One region of the Pengzhenrongella phosphoraccumulans genome, then DNA from elsewhere that is predicted to be linked to it. Evidence: riboswitches for the same ligand, from Rfam matches in the RefSeq annotation. Region 1 holds a riboswitch; each other region holds the start of a gene.

Region 1 (4,204 bases):
GAAGGCGTCGAGCAGGCCGACGCCCCAACCCTGGCCATGCTCGGCGACCAGGTCGCGCGTCTGACGCGGCTCAGCGAGGACATCGCCTTGGTCACCACCGCCGAGGAAGGACGCCTGACGATGCGTCGCACGACTCTCGCTGTCGCGCAGGTCGTGGCCGACGCGACCGCGCAGGCGACCCATCGGTACACCACAGGTGGGGTGGTCCTGGATGTCCGGGTCGCGCCGGTCGCCGCGACCGCCAGGATCGACGCCGACGCAGATCGGATCGCGCAGGTTCTCACCAACCTGCTCGACAACGCACTGCGGCACACCTCGCCTGGCGGCCGGGTCACGCTGATGGCGGACCGCGCGGGTGCGTCAGTCCGCATCGTGGTGGCCGATGACGGCGAGGGAATTCCCCCCGACCACCTGCCGCACATCTTCGATCGGTTCTACCGGGTCGACACCGCCCGAGACCGCGCCCACGGCGGATCTGGCGTCGGCTTGGCGATCGCCAAGGTGATCACCGAAGCGCACGGCGGAACCATCACCGCACACAGCGATGGGCCGGGTCGAGGCGCGGTCTTCACCGTGACGCTGCCCGCAGCCGGGGTGGTCTCAGGCCTCTAGGTGCACCTCGGGCTCGTGGCGCCCGCGAGATCCTGCTGGCACCGTGGATGGCCGGTTGGGTTCATCGGTCGGTCGCCGATTCCCTGGCAGACGAGAGCCTGTCCGCTTGGCTCGAATCGGCAGAAGAGCGCACGACGCCCGGCGACTCGGTGTGCGCCGGGCGTCGCGCGCTGCTCAGCCGACCCGGATGAAGGTCGGGTTGGACTGCCAGATGCTCCGGATCTGAATGGTCTGGCCGGGGCGGGGCGCATCGACCTGCAGGTCTCCGCCGGCGTAGATCGCAATGTGACCGGGGGACCAGATGAGGTCTCCGGGCTGGGCGTCGGCACGGGAGACGACCGTGCCGACCTCGCGCTGGGCCGATGAGGTGCGGGGCAAGGTGATGCCGACCTGCGCGTACACGTAGGACGTGTAGCCCGAGCAGTCGAACCCGGCCGGGGTCGTGCCGCCCCACAGGTAGGGCACCCCGACGTACCGCGACGCGATCTCGACGATGGCGCTCCCGTTCGCGCTGGCAGGTGCGGTCGCGCCGATCGCCGCGGCCGGTACGGCTGCGCGAGCCGCGCTCCGCGACGCGGCAGGTGGGGTTGCGCGGGGCGGCGGGGGTGGCGGGTCGGCCACGACGGCGAGCGCGGGGATGTCCAGGGACCAGGACGCCTCGTCGGGCACGCTGACGATCGGCGAGGTCGCGAGCGCCGCGCGTGCGCCTGCGGTGAGGCTGGAGGTGTCCACGGCGGCGTGACTGATGGTGTTCTCGTTGGGCCCGGTGGCGCTCGCCGGTGACGCGATCACCGACATGATCAGGCCGGAGGACGCCGCGACGACGACGGATCGACGACTGACGACCGAGAGAGTCCCGGTCGCGGTAGACGCGAGCTCGGAGAGGGCGGTGACTGGCCGACCGGCTGATCGGTGGCGGGCGGGAATAGAGCTCACGGGCATGGGGACCTCTCCGGTCGCCTTCGGGGTGAGCTGTCGGGTTCGGGCGGGAGTTTGCGCCCGGCCGATCACGAGCGATCGGCTTCACCCCAAGGACACCGACGTGCGATGTCCGCCGTGCTTGGGTCCCCCGCTCCTGCCAGCGAGACTTCGAGAGGGCCATCGGTGGTGGCAGGACTCGGCGTCCACCCCAGGCGACCCGGGATCGCCCCAGGGTGAGCCGACCCTAACTGACGCGAGCCCCGATTGTCACGGTCAGGTCACGGACCCTCGCAGGTGGCCGTCGACGGACACATTCCCCCGAACGCCAACGAGGCGATAGAGGCCGAGGACAACGGTCTCAACGTCCGCGGGCGCGTCGAGCAGATCTACGCCGCCGGAGGATTTGACTCGATCACTGCGGACGACCTTCGCGGCCGGCTGCGTGGGTGGGCCCGGGGCGCTCAACGACGTGACGATCACCCAGGCGTCCGCAGTTTGGGAGCTGCGCTCCGCGGACCCGAACGCGAGCCCGCGTGAGCTGTTCGGACGCGCGATGCGCATCGGGCTCGATCACATCGCATCGACCGTGTACACGATCGCCTTCGCGTACGCGGGAGCCTCTCTCCCGCTGCTCCTTCTCGTCGAGATCCACCAGCTGCCGCTGGCGCAGACGCTGACGGGCGGGGAGTTCGCCGGGGAGATCGTGCGCACCCTGGTCGGGTCCATCGGACTGGTTCTCGCGATCCCGTTGACAACCGCGATCGCCGCCCTCGTTGCGATCGCGGACCCGGCGAAGCCCTCACGTCAACGACACCGCGTGGCCGAGACAGCGGGCTACCACCACTGATCCAGGCATCTCGTGGACCACGAGCGCCCGCGGGCCGCCACGGGTCCCAGGCTTGGACCAACGGTGCGATCCACCCACCGTCACCGGACCTCGCGTATCGACGCGCTGGGGTTGGCATCGGTGACGAGGGCCGACTTCGCCTCCGTCCGTGATGCCGCGATCTTTGTCGGATCTTTGTCGTTTCGTTGCCGGGATCGATGGATTGGGGCGCAATTCTGGAGTCATCCCGAAAGACAGAATCCACCATGCACGTTGAGGAGTTCACATGATGAGCACCAAGAGCAGCACGAAGCTCGGCCGCGCCGTCGCCACCGCGGCGGTCGCAGCCGCCGTCCTTCTTCAGGCCTCGCCGGCCAGCGCTACCAGCGAAAATGCACGTAGCGAGTCCGTCGCCAGCGGCCCTGCCTACGGTCAGCACGTCTCCGAATGCGCCCACGGCGCTGGCTTCTCCGGCACCCACAACCCGGGGATGCACCAGGGGGCGCACGGCTCGGACCTCATGCGGACCATGTCGGCGGTCGCCTAGCAGACGTGCCCACGATTCTCGAGGGAGCGGGCGGGTCGGGCGTGAGCGCCGGCTCGCCGTTCCTGATGGGCTCCTCCGAAATGGTCAGTCGGGCCTGAGCGCGATCCAGGACAATGTCGCTGCGTTGAAGTCCGACGCTGACCAGAAGGTCATCGCCGCCGATGCTTCCCGCTCGGCGGCGCAAGCCCGGCAGGTCGAGATCGAGCAGCTGATCGCAGACCAGAGTGCCGAACAGCGGACCCTTGAGGGCATGAAGGATCATTCCGAGGCTGAACAGGTCGAGATCGACGCGCAGCGCGCCGTGTTGGCGGCCGATCTCGAGCGAATCATCGCGCAGCAGTGCGCCGCCGAAGTTGCGGCGCGAGCGGCGGCGGCCGCAGGCAGGCCCGCACCGCCGCCAGTTCCGGAGCTGTCAGGAGCTGTCGCCCGTTCATTGTTCGGGAACCCCGGGTCTCCCAGGGGGCAATTCATTGAGTACGGACGTCACGCTCGGCGCGAAAGAGCCCCGGCTAGAAGGAGGATAAAGAGATGGCAAGCCTGAGTGCTTCTTTGGAGGCCAATCTAGATAAGCAGGGATTTGACAGTTTCGACACCGAAGCCAAATCCTGCTTCGCAATGCCGCTGCGATTCACCCCCGCCGTGGGCACGATTCTGATCGTAATCGGACTCTTGTTGCAGTCGCCTATCTGGCTCGGAACCATGGCACTCGTTGCCTTGAGCGGGATAGTTTGGCCGCGCGGGATGATCCTCGACCTGGTCTATAACTTCATCGTGCGACACCTGTTTCGATCTCCGCCACTTCCGTCGACACCAACGCCGCGACGATTCTCGTACCTGCTCTCCACGGTAATGCTGGCACTGTCGGCATTGTTTTTTTACAACGGAGCGCCCGTGCTCGGTCTGATCTCCGGAGGATTTGTCGTCGCCGGGGGAGCGATTCTAACCGGCAGTCTCTGGTGCCTCGGTTCGTGGATCTACAGACTGTTCTTCGGGTCGAGCAGAAGTGTCCGGGAATTGCGTTGAACGGGTTGGTGTAGCGGCCCGCGACCAGCGCGAAGTCGATCGCATTGATCCCGCCGCCGACGACCAGGTCTTTCTACTGGCCACGTGCGCCGACTTCCTTATGCCCATGGATAAAGAAGATCGCCGACGCACGGATCCCCTACCGAGTTCCGGGCCGGGCGGAGCTGCCCGAGCGCCTGGACAGCGTGCTCACCGCCATCCACCTGCTCTTCAGCACCGGCCACACGGCCGGCGAGGGGGACGCGCTCGTCCGTGAGGAGCTCTGCGACCGGGCC
Region 2 (4,204 bases), 530 kb from region 1:
ACGAGGGGGAGGTCCTGCTGCTCGCGGGCGCCCTCGAGCACGCGTCGGAGCACCCGATCGCGCGCGCCGTCGCCGACGGCGCGCGGGAGCGCTGCGGCACGCTCCCGCCCGTCGAGAGCTTCGCGAGCACCGAGGGACGCGGCGTCGCCGGGGTCGTCGACGGGCGCGCCGTGACGGTCGGACAACGCACCTGGCTGGCCGAGGACTGGGCCCAGCACGCCCCCGCGGCCCTGGTCACCGCGGCCGACGCCGCCGAGAGTCAGGGCCGCAGCCCCGTGTGGGTCGGCTGGGACGGCGAGATCCGCGGCGTCGTCGTGGTCGCGGACACCGTCAAGGTGTCCAGCGCCGAGGCGATCGGCGAGCTGCGCCGGCTCGGCCTGCGCCCGATCTTGCTCACCGGGGACAACGCCCGGTCGGCCGCCGCGGTCGCGGAGCAGGTCGGCATCCATCCGCAGGACGTCATCGCCCAGGTGCGCCCGGCCGACAAGGTCGAGGTGATCCGCCGGCTGCAGGCCGAGGGCCACGTCGTCGCGATGGTGGGCGACGGGGTGAACGACGCCGCCGCTCTCGCGCAGTCCGACCTCGGGCTGGCGATGGGCTCGGGCACCGACGTGGCCATCGAGGCCAGCGACCTGACGCTGGTGCGCTCGGACCTGCGGTCGGCCGGGGTCGCGATCCGGCTCTCGCGGCGCACCCTCGGCACCATCAAGGGGAACCTGTTCTGGGCCTTCGCCTACAACCTCGCGGCACTCCCGCTGGCAGCCGCGGGGCTGCTCAACCCGATGATCGCGGGCGCCGCGATGGCGTTCTCGTCGGTCTTCGTCGTCACCAACAGCCTGCGGTTGCGCCGCTTCGAGCGCTGACCGCCGACGCTGGCGGTCCGCGGTCAGCTGATCCGGATGAAGACCGGGTTGGAGAAGTAGATCGCGCGGAACTGGACGCTCCCGCCGGGCTGCGGTGCGTCGATCAGCTGATCGCCACCGGCATAGATCGCCACGTGCCCCGGGTGCCACACGAGGTCGCCGGGCTGGGCGTCCGCACGCGAGACGACCGTGCCGGCGTTGCGCTGGGCGCTGGAGGTGCGCGGGAGGGCGATGCCGAGCTGGGCGAACACGTAGGAGGTGAAGCCGGAGCAGTCGAACCCGCTCGGCGTGGTGCCGCCGTACACGTACGGGACCCCGACGTACCGGGCCGCGATCTCGATCACGGCGCTGCCGTTCGCGCTGGCGGGGGCCGGTGCGCCCGTGGTCGTCGGGATGGCGGCGCGCACTGCGCTGCGAGACGCGGCCCGCGCCCGGACGGGCGGCGGCGGGTCGGCGACGACGGTGAGCGCGGGGATGTCCAGCGCCCATGCCGAGTCGGCGGCGACGCTCACCACCGGCGCGGACGCCAGCACCGCACGAGCGGCGGAGGTCAGCGCGGACGTGTCGACGCCCGTAGCCACGCTCTCGGCCGGGAGGGCGCCGGCGGCTGACGGCACCGCGACGCTCGCGTCACCGGGCTCGGCGGCACCGGCCGGTGCGGCCATCGCGGAGACCACGAGACCGGAAGCGGCAGCGACGACGACGGATCGCCGTCCGACCGACGCGAGGCTGCCGGTGGCTGCGTCCGCGAGGTCACCGAGCATGGTGCTCGGTCGACCGGTCGCGCGATGACGGGCGGGCGTGGTGCTCACAGCCATGGTGACCTCTCCGGTCGCCTGTGGGGTGAGCTGTCGGGTTCGGGCGGAAGTCGCGCCCGGCGGGTCGAGGTACCGACCCGCTTCACCCCAAGGACACCGACTGGCGGCGCCCGACGATCGTGGTTCCCCCGCTCCTGCCAGCGAGAAGTCCTGGTGCCCAGACGGTGGTGGCAGGACTCGGCGGTCCACCTTGGGCGTACCTGAGGATGAACCTCAGGGACGCTCGACCCTACCGCGCCGAGGGGCTGCGAGGACAAACCGATCGCCTCGGGGCAAAAGCGCGCCTGCTATGCGGCAATTCGTCCTAGCGCGCAAGGCGTTCGACCACCGCGCCGAAGGCCGACGGCAGGTGCACCGCGGTGGGCACGATCACCCGGCGTAGCGGAGAGGTCGCCAGGGCCACGAGCGCGGTCGTCAGCAGGCGGTAGTCGCGGGTCGACGCCGACCAGGCGCGCTCGTACGCTCCGGCGTCGTCCAGGTGCGCGACGGCGGCGGCCGCCTGGGCGAGCCCCACCCGGAGCCCCTCGCCCGTGAGCGCGTCGACGTACCCGGACGCATCACCGACGAGGCGCACCCGGCCGGCGGTGCGTCGCGACGTGCGCTGGTGCAGCGGACCGGCGCCGCGCAGCGTGCCGGCAGGCTCGGCCCCTCGAAGCCGCTCGGCGAGCTCGGGAAAGGTCGCGAGCGCACCCGCGTAGTCCGTGTGGGGCGGCCCGAGCAGTGCCACGCCGACGACGTCGTCGGCCACGGGCGTGACGTACGCCTCGACCGTCGGGCCCCAGTGGACCTCGACCAGGTCGGTCCACGGTGCGACGCGGAAGTGCTGTCGCAGGCCGAACCGGCGCCGGTCGCGGTCTCCCCGACCCCGCGGCGGCCCGGCTGCGGGCCGGTCGAGCCCGACGACCCGGCGGACCGTCGAGTGCAGACCGTCGCAGCCCAGCAGCCAGCCGGCGCGCAGGCCTGCGGCGGAGACCGTGTCGTGGTCCTGCTCGATCGTCCCGACGCGCCCCGCCACGCGCCGCACGCCGAGCGCCGTCGCGCGGGCGTCCAGGGCGGCGTGCAGCGTCGTGCGCCGCACCCCGAGCCCGGGGCCGGACTCGAAGTGGTGGTCGGCGTGCAGGTCGCCGCCGCGGTACCCGATCCCGAGCAGCGGGTGACCCTGCGGGTGCACCCCGATCCGGGCGAGGGCCGCGACCGCTCCGGGCATCAGCCCCTCGCCGCAGGCCTTGTCGATCGACGCGCCCCGCGGCTCGACGACGACGACGTCCAGGCCGGCCAGTCGCGCTTCGATCGCGGCCGCCAGCCCGATCGGCCCGCCGCCGACGACCAGCACATCCGTGTCGCGGGTCGCGGTGCTCATGCGGCGGCGACCAGGGCGCGCTCCTCGGTCGGGATACGGAACCCGAGCAGCAGCACCGCGTTGAGCACCGTGAACACGAGCGCCGTCAGCCAGGCGGTGTGCACCAGCGGGAGCGCGATCCCCTCGACGACGACCGCGACGTAGTTGGGGTGCCGCAGCCAGCGGTACGGCCCGCGATCGACCAGGGCGAGGCCGGGGACCACGATCACGCGCGTGTTCCACTGCGGGCCGAGCGTGCCGATGCACCACCAGCGCAGGGCCTGGCTGGCGAGCGCCGCCACCAGCGCGAGCCAGCCGAGGAGCGGCACGAACGGTCGATCGGCGACGTGCACCTCGACGACGCAGGCCACGAGCAGCCCCGCGTGCAGCAGCACCATGGGCGGGAAGTGGCCCCGACCCGCCTCGACGCCGCCGCGGGCGAACGCCCATCGGGCATGGCGGGTGGACACGACGAGCTCCGCGATCCGTTCGACGGCGACGGCCGCGATCAGGGCATCGAACGCGATCACGCTCAGGGCAGGCACGGCGCGCCCTCAGCCCTGGTCCGGCCAGCGGAGCAGCACGAGCTCGGCACTGATGCCCGGGCCGTGGGCGAAGAGCACCCCGGGGTCGCCCGGCTGCTGACCGCCGAGCGCGAGCGTGTCCGCGAGCACGTGCAGCACACCGGACGAGGACAGGTTGCCGACGCGCGCCAGGGACTCCCAGCTCAGCGCGAGCGCCGCGGTCGGCAGGTCGAGCACCCGGGCTGCGGCCTCGAGGATCTTGGGGCCGCCGGTGTGCGCGACCCACGTCGTGATGTCGCCCGGCTTCAGGCCGTGCCCGGCGAGCAGGTCCACGACGTCGTCGCGCAGGTGACGCCCGACGACGTCGGGCAGGTTCGCCTCGAGCACGATCCGGAACCCGCTGCCGCCGATGCCCCAGCCGAGGACGTCCTGCGTCTCGGGGTACAGGTGGCTGCGGGTCGCGATCACGTCCGGCCCCGCGACGCCCGTCGTCCGCGCACGCTCGTCGCCCACCATCACGACGGCGGCCGCACCGTCACCGAACAGGCCGCTCGCCACGAGGTTGGCCATCGAGTCGTCGCCGGGCTGCATCGTCAGCGAGCAGAGCTCGACCGAGACCAGCACCCCGACGTCGCCGGGATGGCCTTGGAGGTAGTCGTG
Region 3 (4,204 bases), 180 kb from region 1:
TGCGCATCTCGCGGAATTTCAGGCCAACAACCCCCGGATGAACCACGCAACTCGGATCTTCGTCGGATCTTTGTCGTTCCTCGCCGGGATCCTCGTGTGGCGACGAGAGGGTGGAGTCAGCACCGACGAAACACGCGCGAGCGAAGGAGACGGACATGATGGGTTGGTACGGGAACGGCATGAACAGCGGCGGGTGGGTCTTCATGGGCCTGTTCTGGATCGCACTGATCGCACTGACCGTGTGGTTGGTGCTCCGACTCCTGCCGTCGAACAGCAGGCGCACCGAGACCGGGGCGACCCCCACGCCGTGGCCGGCAACGCCCGGACAGGAGTCCCCGTTCGAGATCCTCGACCGCCGACTGGCCCAGGGCGACATCGACGGCGAGACCTACCAGGCACACCGCGCGGCAATCACCGCGGCGCGAGGAGGCAACCGATGACGGCACCCTCGACCACCACGCGGCAGCCCCGCCGGGGATGGCTGATCGCGGCCCTGGCCGCGACCCTGACGGTCCTGCTCGGCTCGATCTTCGCCGCAGTGGCGTGGGGCGGGACCTGGGGTCAGGGCTCGTCCATGGGTTCCGGGTTCGGCGGCTCGGGGTACGGGTCCGACGCGGCGCAGGCGGCGCCGGACCTGCCCGGGCAGGTCGTTCGCGTCTCGGCGGCGGACATGGGCGGCCCCATGATGGGCGGCCGCACCGGCATGGGCGGCGGGATGATGTATCTACGCGCCGACCGCACCACCGTGGCCCACGGACAGGTGTCGTTCCTGGTGACCAACGACGGCCGCAGAGACCACGAGCTGGTCGTCCTGCCGCTCGCCGACGGCGAATCGGCCGGCAACCGCACCATCGGCGCCGACAACCAGATCGACGAGACCGGCAGCCTCGGCGAGGCGTCGAGCACCAACGCCGAGGGCACCGGCGAAGGAATCGCGCCGGGCACCTCCGGATGGGTCACCCTGACCCTGCCCCCCGGCCACTACGAGCTGGCCTGCAACCTCCCCGGCCACTACGCCGCCGGGATGTCCACCGAACTCACGGTGACCTGACACTCGTCACCTGCCCTGGTGCCGGTTCATTCCTGTACCGCGACCACATTCGCAGTCGACTGACTCTGCCGTCTTGATACTGCGCGCGGGTGCCAGTTGTTGGCGCGGGACCGGGTCCTGTCGAGGGATCATCGGGCGGCAGGATCATCGGGACCGCTTCGACGGCCAGGACCCGTAGGCCCAGGAGGGCCGCCCGATCTCTGACATCTGATCACCGCGGCATGAGCGACAAGGCGGACGGCCACCGGACTCGCGCCGAGGGCCGGGTCCGGGCCAGAGGTGCTGGGCCAGCGAGCAGCGCCCTGTGACAGCCTGGGCCGTGTCGACTGGCGTTCTCACCAATCAGCACGTTGTGACCTGACCGTGACAATCGGGGCGCGCTTCATTTAGGGTCGGGTCAACCCGGGGGCCATTCCCGGGTGCCCTGAGGTGGACCGCCGAATCCTGCCACCACCGATGGACCTCGCGAAGTCTCGCTGGCAGGAGCGGGGGACCCAAGCACGATGGACATCGCACTCGGTGTCCTTGGGGTGAAGCCGATCGTTGTGTGATCGGCCGGGCGCATACTCCCGCCCGAACCCGACAGCTCACCCCGAAGGCGACCGGAGAGGTCCCCCATGCCCGTGAGCTCAATCCCCGCCCGCCACCGATCAGCCAGTCGGCCCGTCACAGCCCTGTCCGACCTCGCCTCCACCGCGACCGGGGCCATCTCGGTCGTGGGTCGTCGATCCGTCGTCGTGGTGGCGTCCTCCGGACTGGTCATGTCGGTGTTCGCTGCACCTGCGACGGCCACCGTGTCCGCCGAGATCAACACCAGCCACCCCGCCGTGGACACCTCCAGCCTGACGGCCGGTGCACGCGCAGTCCTCGCAACCTCACCGGTCGTCAGCGTGCCAGTCGACGCGTCCTGGTCTCTGGACACTCCCACGCTCACCATCGTCGCCGACCCGCCGCCCCCACCGCCCCCGCCGGTCCGTGTGGCCCCGCCTGCCGCATCGCGCAGCACGGCCCGCGCAGCGGTCCCCGCGGAGGCCGCCCCGGCCACGGAAATCGGCGCGACTGCACCGGCGAGCGCGAACGGCAGTGCGATTGTCGAGATCGCATCCCGTTACGTCGGTGTGCCCTATCTGTGGGGCGGTACGACACCGTCCGGGTTCGACTGCTCGGGCTTCACGTCCTACGTGTACGCGCAGGTCGGCATCACCTTGCCCCGAACCTCGTCGGCTCAGCGCAACGTCGGCACGGTTGTCTCACGTGCCGACGCCCAGCCAGGCGACCTCATCTGGTCCCCAGGTCACATCTCGATTTACGCCGGCGGCGACCTGCAGGTCGATGCACCAAAGCCCGGTCAGACCATCCAGATCCGGAGCATCTGGCAGTCCAACCCCACGTTCATCCGGGTGAGCTGAAAAGCGCGAGGCGCCCAGCGGCCACGCCGCTGGGCGTCTCGCGTTCCTTGCTCCGGCACTCGCACCTCTCGGCCGCCCAGTCGCCGACCCTCCCGAATCGTGCGATCAGGGCACAGAGCAAGTTGAGTGCAGCCGACAGGTGCACAGCGCGCCCGGCCGCGGATGATGCGGGATCGAACTACAGGCCCTTGAGGAGCTGCTCCATCTCGGTGATCTCCGCCTTTTGTGCGTCGATGATGGATTGGGCGAGTTCGAGAGCTTGGGGGTTGCTGCCCGCGGCGAGCTGAGAGTCGGACATCTCGATGGCGCCTCGGTGGTGATCGATCATCAGCTCGAGGAAGCGACGATCGAACTCCGTCCCGGTGACGGCATTGAGCTCAGCCATCGCCTCTGTCTGGCTCAGCCCGCCCATGTCCATGCCGCCCATGTCCATCCCGTCCATGTCGACGTCGGCCGCGCTCTGCTCACCCCACGCCATCAGCCACGACTGCATCTCGCGGATCTCAGGATCCTGGGCGGCAGCGATGCGTTCCGCCAGGGTTTTGACCTCTGCGGTGCTGGCGGTGCGTCCTGCAAGATCGGCCATCAGGACGGCACCCTCGTGGTGCACCACCATGTTTTGGGTGAACGTGACATCGGCGTCGTTGTGGCTGGCGTCGACCGGCACGGCCACGGACGGGGACGAAGCGCTGGAGGGACTGCTCGCGGCTGGCGCACTTTCCTGACCGGCGCACGCGGACAGGACCACGGCGAGCGCGAGCGCGCCGCCGACAGCTGTCATGCGGGTCTTGACGTTCATGGTGTTTCTCCAAGGCTCGGTGGACAACAGGACAATCGGCTCGTGGCAATGACTTTCGAGTGGTGTGCGGCGTTGTAAGGGTGGTGGGTGCGCGCGAAGGCACGTGCTCGCATTGGTGGCCCGACGGCGTTCCCCAAGGAGCAGCGCGGGGCGGCCGTGCCCTAAGGCGGTGCACGCGTAGTTCGCCGTTCACCGAGAACCCCCACCGACGCGACCGGAATCACGCACGTCGGCGGGGACGGCTCGGCCCCCAGGGAGAGGGCGTTTCGGGACCAACATGCACCTCCCACGATCAATTCCAGATTCATCGGTCTACTGCAACCCGCGAGGCGCTGCGATGACCGCCCGCTGGGCATCCCAAAGTTCGTTGGCGAACCCCGCTCGTAGGGTCGAGATTCGATGAAGATCTGATGAAGATGACGGGGTCAAGCGCGCGGGCCGAGGGAACCGCGGCTGGCATGTTGACGGTCAGGCTTGCTCGTCACGGTCCCGTCCTCCCACATCGTCAACAACGGCCGTGGCCACCGCTTCGCTGTCGCTCAGCATCGCGCGTGCCGGCAACCTGCCTCAAAGCCCGGTTGGTGGCCGCCGGTGGGGTGGAACGACTCGATTGTGGCCTCGGAGTTCGGAGTCCCTACCGCGGGTGGCGGCGGCTCAGGACGGCGAAAAGTCCGAAGCAAATTGCAGCAATGCCGAGGTAGACGAAGCCCTCGAGCAGTGACTCGTTCCCCGACCTCAGGAGCTGCGTGATGTCCCAGTACGGACCGGTCTTGGCCGCCTCGTTCACATCGACGTAGTAGAAGTGCTCGGCGATGTACCAGTGGTTCGCCCACACGCCGACCTTCCAGGCGCCGAGCAGGACCGTGAACAGCCCAATACCGAGCGACCAGGAAATGGTGCGCCTCGCCCACCGCACAGTTCGCGGAGTTCTCACCTCCGGATTGA
Region 4 (4,204 bases), 1.3 Mb from region 1:
TCGACCGGGCGGCGGGGTCGGTCACGAACGGCGTGGCCCAGTCGCGGGCCTCGGCCCAGTCGTACAGGTACGCGGCGGAGGCCGCGGTCCGAGCGGCCGTCCAGGCCAGCCCGCCGTGGTCCAGCATCCACGTGAGCTGCTCGGCGAGCAGCACCAGCGTGGCGATCGCGGGGGTGTTGAGGGTCTGGTCCTGCCGCGAGTTCGCGATCGCGGTGCGCAACGAGAGGAACTCCGGCACCCAACGGCCGCTCGACTCGAGCTCGGCCGAGCGCGCGACGGCGTCGGGCGAGAGCAGCGCGAGCCACAGGCCGCCGTCGGACGCGAAGCATTTCTGCGGGGCGAAGTAGTAGGCATCCGTCTCCGCGATGTCCACGGCGAGCCCACCGGCGGCCGACGTCGCGTCCACGAGCGTCAGCGCACCCTGCTCCCGGGATCCCGCCACCCGGCGCACGGGGGCCATGACCCCGGTGGACGTCTCGTTGTGCGGCCAGGCGTAGACGTCGACGTCGTCCTCGAGCTCGGGTCGCGCGAGCTGGCCGGCCGGTGCCGTCCGCAGGGTGGGCTCGGCGAGGAACGGGGCGCGGGACGTGGCGGTCGCGAACTTCGCGCCGAACTCGCCGAACGTGGTGTGCTGCGCGCGCTCGCGGACCAGGCAGAGCGTGGCCAGGTCCCAGAACGCCGTCGACCCGCCGTTGCCCAGCACGACCTCGTAGCCGTCGGGGAGACTGAACAGGTCACCGAGGCCCTCGCGGATGCGTCCGACGAGGCTGCGGACGGGGGTCTGGCGGTGGGAGGTGCCCAGCAGCGAGCCGCCGACCGCGGCCAGAGCGGCGACCTGCTCGGCGCGGATCTTGCTCGGACCGCAGCCGAACCTCCCGTCGTCCGGCAGCAGCCCCGCAGGGATCGCGATGGCGGGGGGCGTGTTACCAGTCGGCTCGGGCACCTCGCGAGCCTAACCTCGCGTGCGGCGCGGACCACCATGACCGGCCTCCGGGCCGCGCAAACCCCCTGGTGGGCACCCCCGACGACACCCCGGAACACCCCGTAGCCTGGGGCCAGAGCGTGATCAACCCGAGAGGCCTTCCGTGAGCGACCTGATCGACACCACCGAGATGTACCTGCGGACCATCTTCGAGCTGTCCGAAGAGGGCATCGTGCCGCTGCGCGCCCGGATCGCCGAGCGGCTGGGGCACTCGGGCCCGACCGTCTCGCAGACCGTGGCGCGGATGGAGCGCGACGGTCTCGTCATCGTCACGGGGGACCGGCATCTCGAGCTGACCCAGGCCGGGCTGCTCAAGGCGACGCGCGTCATGCGCAAGCACCGCCTCGCCGAGCGCCTGCTGACGGACGTCATCGGCCTGGACTGGGAGTTCGTGCACGACGAGGCCTGCCGCTGGGAGCACGTGATGAGCGACCGGGTTGAACGGCGCCTGCTCGAGCTCCTCGACCACCCCCGGCACTCGCCGTACGGCAACCCGATCCCGGGGCTCGCCGAGCTCGGCGACCAGGCCGCACCGGAGGGTTTCCTCGACGGCGTCGTCGCGCTCGCCCAGATCGCGCCGCTCGACGGCGGCACGATCCAGGCCGTGGTCGCGCGGCTCGGGGAGCCCGTCCAGACCGACCCCGAGCTCCTCAGCCGCCTTGCCGAGGCGGGGGTCACCCCCGGCGCGGAGATCAGCGTCGGCAGCGGCCGCGGGGTCGTGACGGTCCGCACCGCCGGCAAGGACCACTACCTCGATCTGCCGGAAGAGATCTCGCGGCACATCTTCGTCAAGGCCTGATCAAACCCACCCGGTGTGACTTTCGTCACCGTAACCGAAACGTGACATTGGGTGGGCCTGTCCGGTACGTTCAACTTGCTCCTCGGAACCCTCATCCGCAGGAGCCCTCGAGCGGATCGCCTAATCCTGCCGCCGCACGGGGTTCCGTACGACTTCGCCGGCAGGGGCGGGGGACCCAAGTTCGTGGACACCGGTGACGGTGACCTTGGGGTGAAGCTGGGCGGACGTCGGTAACGACGCCCAATCAGCCGGGTGAACTCTTCCTACCCGAACCCGACAGCTGACCTCGTAGGCGTTCGGAGAGGCATCACGTGACTGTGAGCATCGCCCGGCACCGCTCTGCGCGCCGACCTGTGACACCACTGAGTGACTTCGCTACCGCCGCAACCGGATCGATGGCCGTCGTCGGCCGCCGCTCGGCTGTCGTTGCTGCCGCTGCCGGACTGGTCGTCTCGACCTTCGGCGCGCCGGCCACCGCGGCGACGTCCGCCGAGAACGCCTCGTCGGTCCCGGCCGTCGACACCTCGGCACTGACCGCCTCGGCGCGTGCCGCTCTCGAGACCGCCCCGGTCGTCACCGTCGCCGCCGACGCCTCCTGGACGCTCGACGTCCCGGCCGTCACGGTCGTCGTCGACGCTCCCAAGCCCAAGCCCGTCACCCGTACCGCTGCGGCAGCGTCTCGCTCGGCCGCTCGGACCGCTGTGCCGGCCGCCGCGAACAGCCCCGTCCCGCAGTCGGTCTCCGGCAACGCGGTCCTCGAGGTCGCGGCCCGTTACGTCGGCGTCCCGTACCGGTCGGGCGGCAAGACCCCCGAGGGCTTCGACTGCTCCGGCTTCACCGCCTACGTGTACGGCCAGCTCGGCATCTCGATGACGTCGCAGTCGTCCGCCCAGCGCAACGTCGGCACCGTGGTCTCCCGCGCGGACGCCCTCCCCGGTGACCTGATCTGGAGCCCCGGCCACGTCGCCATCTACGCCGGCGGCAACACGCAGATCGACGCGCCGAAGCCCGGCGGCTCCGTCCAGTTCCGCGCCATCTGGCAGTCCAACCCGGTGTTCATCCGGGTCAGCTGACCGATCCCCCAACGTTCGGCCCCGGTAGCGCGTCAGGCGCCGCCGGGGCCGTCGCGCGTTCGGGGTAGGGGGCGCGAGCCCCGCCCATCGCCGCGGCCGGGACCTTCCAGAGACGGCCCCGGCTGGTGGCGACGCGGTGTGCGGTTACGATTGTCGCGCTTGTACCTCCACAGCGGGCCGAGTCAGCCAGACGGGCCCGACAACCTGGTCCTGGAGCTCATCGTGCTGATGCCCGTGGCGCCCCCCCGACGGACGTTGCTGCTCAACGCGAGCCTGGAACCCCTCTGCGTGGTGAGCGTCCATCGCGCCGTCGTGCTCGTGCTGACCGGCAAGGCGATGGTTTTGGAGACGGACGGCCGACTGCTGCACTCGGAGCGGTCCGCGGTGCCGGTGCCCCTCGTGATGTGCCTCGTGCGGTACGTGCACGTCCCGCACCGCCGCACGGTTCCGCCGACCCGGCGCACGGTGCTGCAGCGCGACGACCACCGCTGCGCGTACTGCGGGGGCACAGCGGACACCGTGGACCATGTCCAGCCCCGGTCGCGCGGGGGCCGGCACGAGTGGACCAACGTCGTGGCGGCGTGCGCCCGGTGCAACCATCGCAAGGCTGACCGGCTGCTCGCGGAGCTCGGGTGGCAGCTCGAGTTCAGCCCGCACGCCCCGCGGGGGGTGGCGGCGCTGTTCGCTGCGACAGTTCGGACGGATCCGTCCTGGTCTGCCTACCTGGTGGCCTGAGCAGCCCCGCACCGACGGGAATGTATCGGCAAAGGTTTTGGCACGCCCAGCCCTTCCCGCAGGGTATTTTCGAGGGACACTAGAGCAAAGATGCTCTGGGAGTCTCGGGAGGAACAGCCATGACGCGCGACAACGTGGTTCTGGTCGGGGTGGATGGCTCCGCGGCCAGTCTGCACGCGCTCGACTGGGCGGCCGCCGAGGCCGTCACTCACGGGTTCACTCTCAAGCTGGTGTGCGCCTACTCGCTCCCGTCGTTCACCGCAGCCTCCCTCGACGGCGGCTACGCAGCCCTCGACGACACAGCGATCCAGGAGGGCGCCAAGGTCGTGCTCGCCGAGGCCCAGGCGCGCGCCGACTCGCTCGGGGTGGCGGCGACGTCGTGCCTGGCGACCGGGGATGCGACCGGGGTGCTGGTCGACATGTCCCGCACGGCGCGCCTGGTCGTGCTGGGGACGCGGGGTGGGGGCGGGTTCGCCGACCGCCTGCTCGGCACCGTCTCGTCCGCGCTCCCGGCGCACGCCTTCTGCCCCACCGTCGTCGTGCCCACCCGCCCGCCGGCGCGTGCGAACGACGTCGAACAGGCACCGATCGCCCCGGTGCGCCGCATCGTCGTGG

The links. A riboswitch is a leader RNA that binds a small molecule or an ion and turns the genes downstream of it on or off. The one in region 1 is predicted to bind cyclic di-AMP.
Region 2: it holds a riboswitch for cyclic di-AMP, as region 1 does, so the genes downstream of both, VTA80_RS20665 (C40 family peptidase) here and VTA80_RS00190 (C40 family peptidase) in region 1, are expected to answer to the same signal.
Region 3: it holds a riboswitch for cyclic di-AMP, as region 1 does, so the genes downstream of both, VTA80_RS01040 (C40 family peptidase) here and VTA80_RS00190 (C40 family peptidase) in region 1, are expected to answer to the same signal.
Region 4: it holds a riboswitch for cyclic di-AMP, as region 1 does, so the genes downstream of both, VTA80_RS05980 (C40 family peptidase) here and VTA80_RS00190 (C40 family peptidase) in region 1, are expected to answer to the same signal.

The regions. Positions count from the first base shown of each region.
Region 1 covers NZ_CP144210.1:33,616-37,819, reverse strand. The annotation lists gene VTA80_RS00195 (ATP-binding protein) at 1-612, shown strand, start outside; gene VTA80_RS00190 (C40 family peptidase) at 787-1,554, opposite strand; cyclic di-AMP (ydaO/yuaA leader) riboswitch at 1,556-1,745, opposite strand; gene VTA80_RS00185 (YibE/F family protein) at 1,937-2,380, shown strand; gene VTA80_RS00180 (hypothetical protein) at 2,649-2,906, shown strand; gene VTA80_RS00175 (hypothetical protein) at 3,031-3,447, shown strand; gene VTA80_RS00170 (DUF4395 family protein) at 3,435-3,929, shown strand; gene VTA80_RS00165 (RNA polymerase sigma factor) at 4,115-4,204, shown strand, end outside.
Region 2 covers NZ_CP144210.1:4,466,657-4,470,860, forward strand. The annotation lists gene VTA80_RS20660 (heavy metal translocating P-type ATPase) at 1-863, shown strand, start outside; gene VTA80_RS20665 (C40 family peptidase) at 887-1,681, opposite strand; cyclic di-AMP (ydaO/yuaA leader) riboswitch at 1,683-1,874, opposite strand; gene VTA80_RS20670 (NAD(P)/FAD-dependent oxidoreductase) at 1,986-3,041, opposite strand; gene VTA80_RS20675 (isoprenylcysteine carboxyl methyltransferase family protein) at 3,038-3,556, opposite strand; gene VTA80_RS20680 (type III polyketide synthase) at 3,575-4,204, opposite strand, start outside.
Region 3 covers NZ_CP144210.1:209,635-213,838, forward strand. The annotation lists gene VTA80_RS01025 (hypothetical protein) at 1-157, opposite strand, end outside; gene VTA80_RS01030 (SHOCT domain-containing protein) at 156-440, shown strand; gene VTA80_RS01035 (plastocyanin/azurin family copper-binding protein) at 437-1,051, shown strand; cyclic di-AMP (ydaO/yuaA leader) riboswitch at 1,477-1,666, shown strand; gene VTA80_RS01040 (C40 family peptidase) at 1,669-2,460, shown strand; gene VTA80_RS01045 (DUF305 domain-containing protein) at 2,639-3,259, opposite strand; gene VTA80_RS01050 (hypothetical protein) at 3,894-4,193, opposite strand.
Region 4 covers NZ_CP144210.1:1,289,357-1,293,560, reverse strand. The annotation lists gene serC (phosphoserine transaminase) at 1-943, opposite strand, end outside; gene VTA80_RS05985 (metal-dependent transcriptional regulator) at 1,086-1,781, shown strand; cyclic di-AMP (ydaO/yuaA leader) riboswitch at 1,889-2,090, shown strand; gene VTA80_RS05980 (C40 family peptidase) at 2,177-2,854, shown strand; gene VTA80_RS05975 (HNH endonuclease) at 3,083-3,589, shown strand; gene VTA80_RS05970 (universal stress protein) at 3,709-4,204, shown strand, end outside.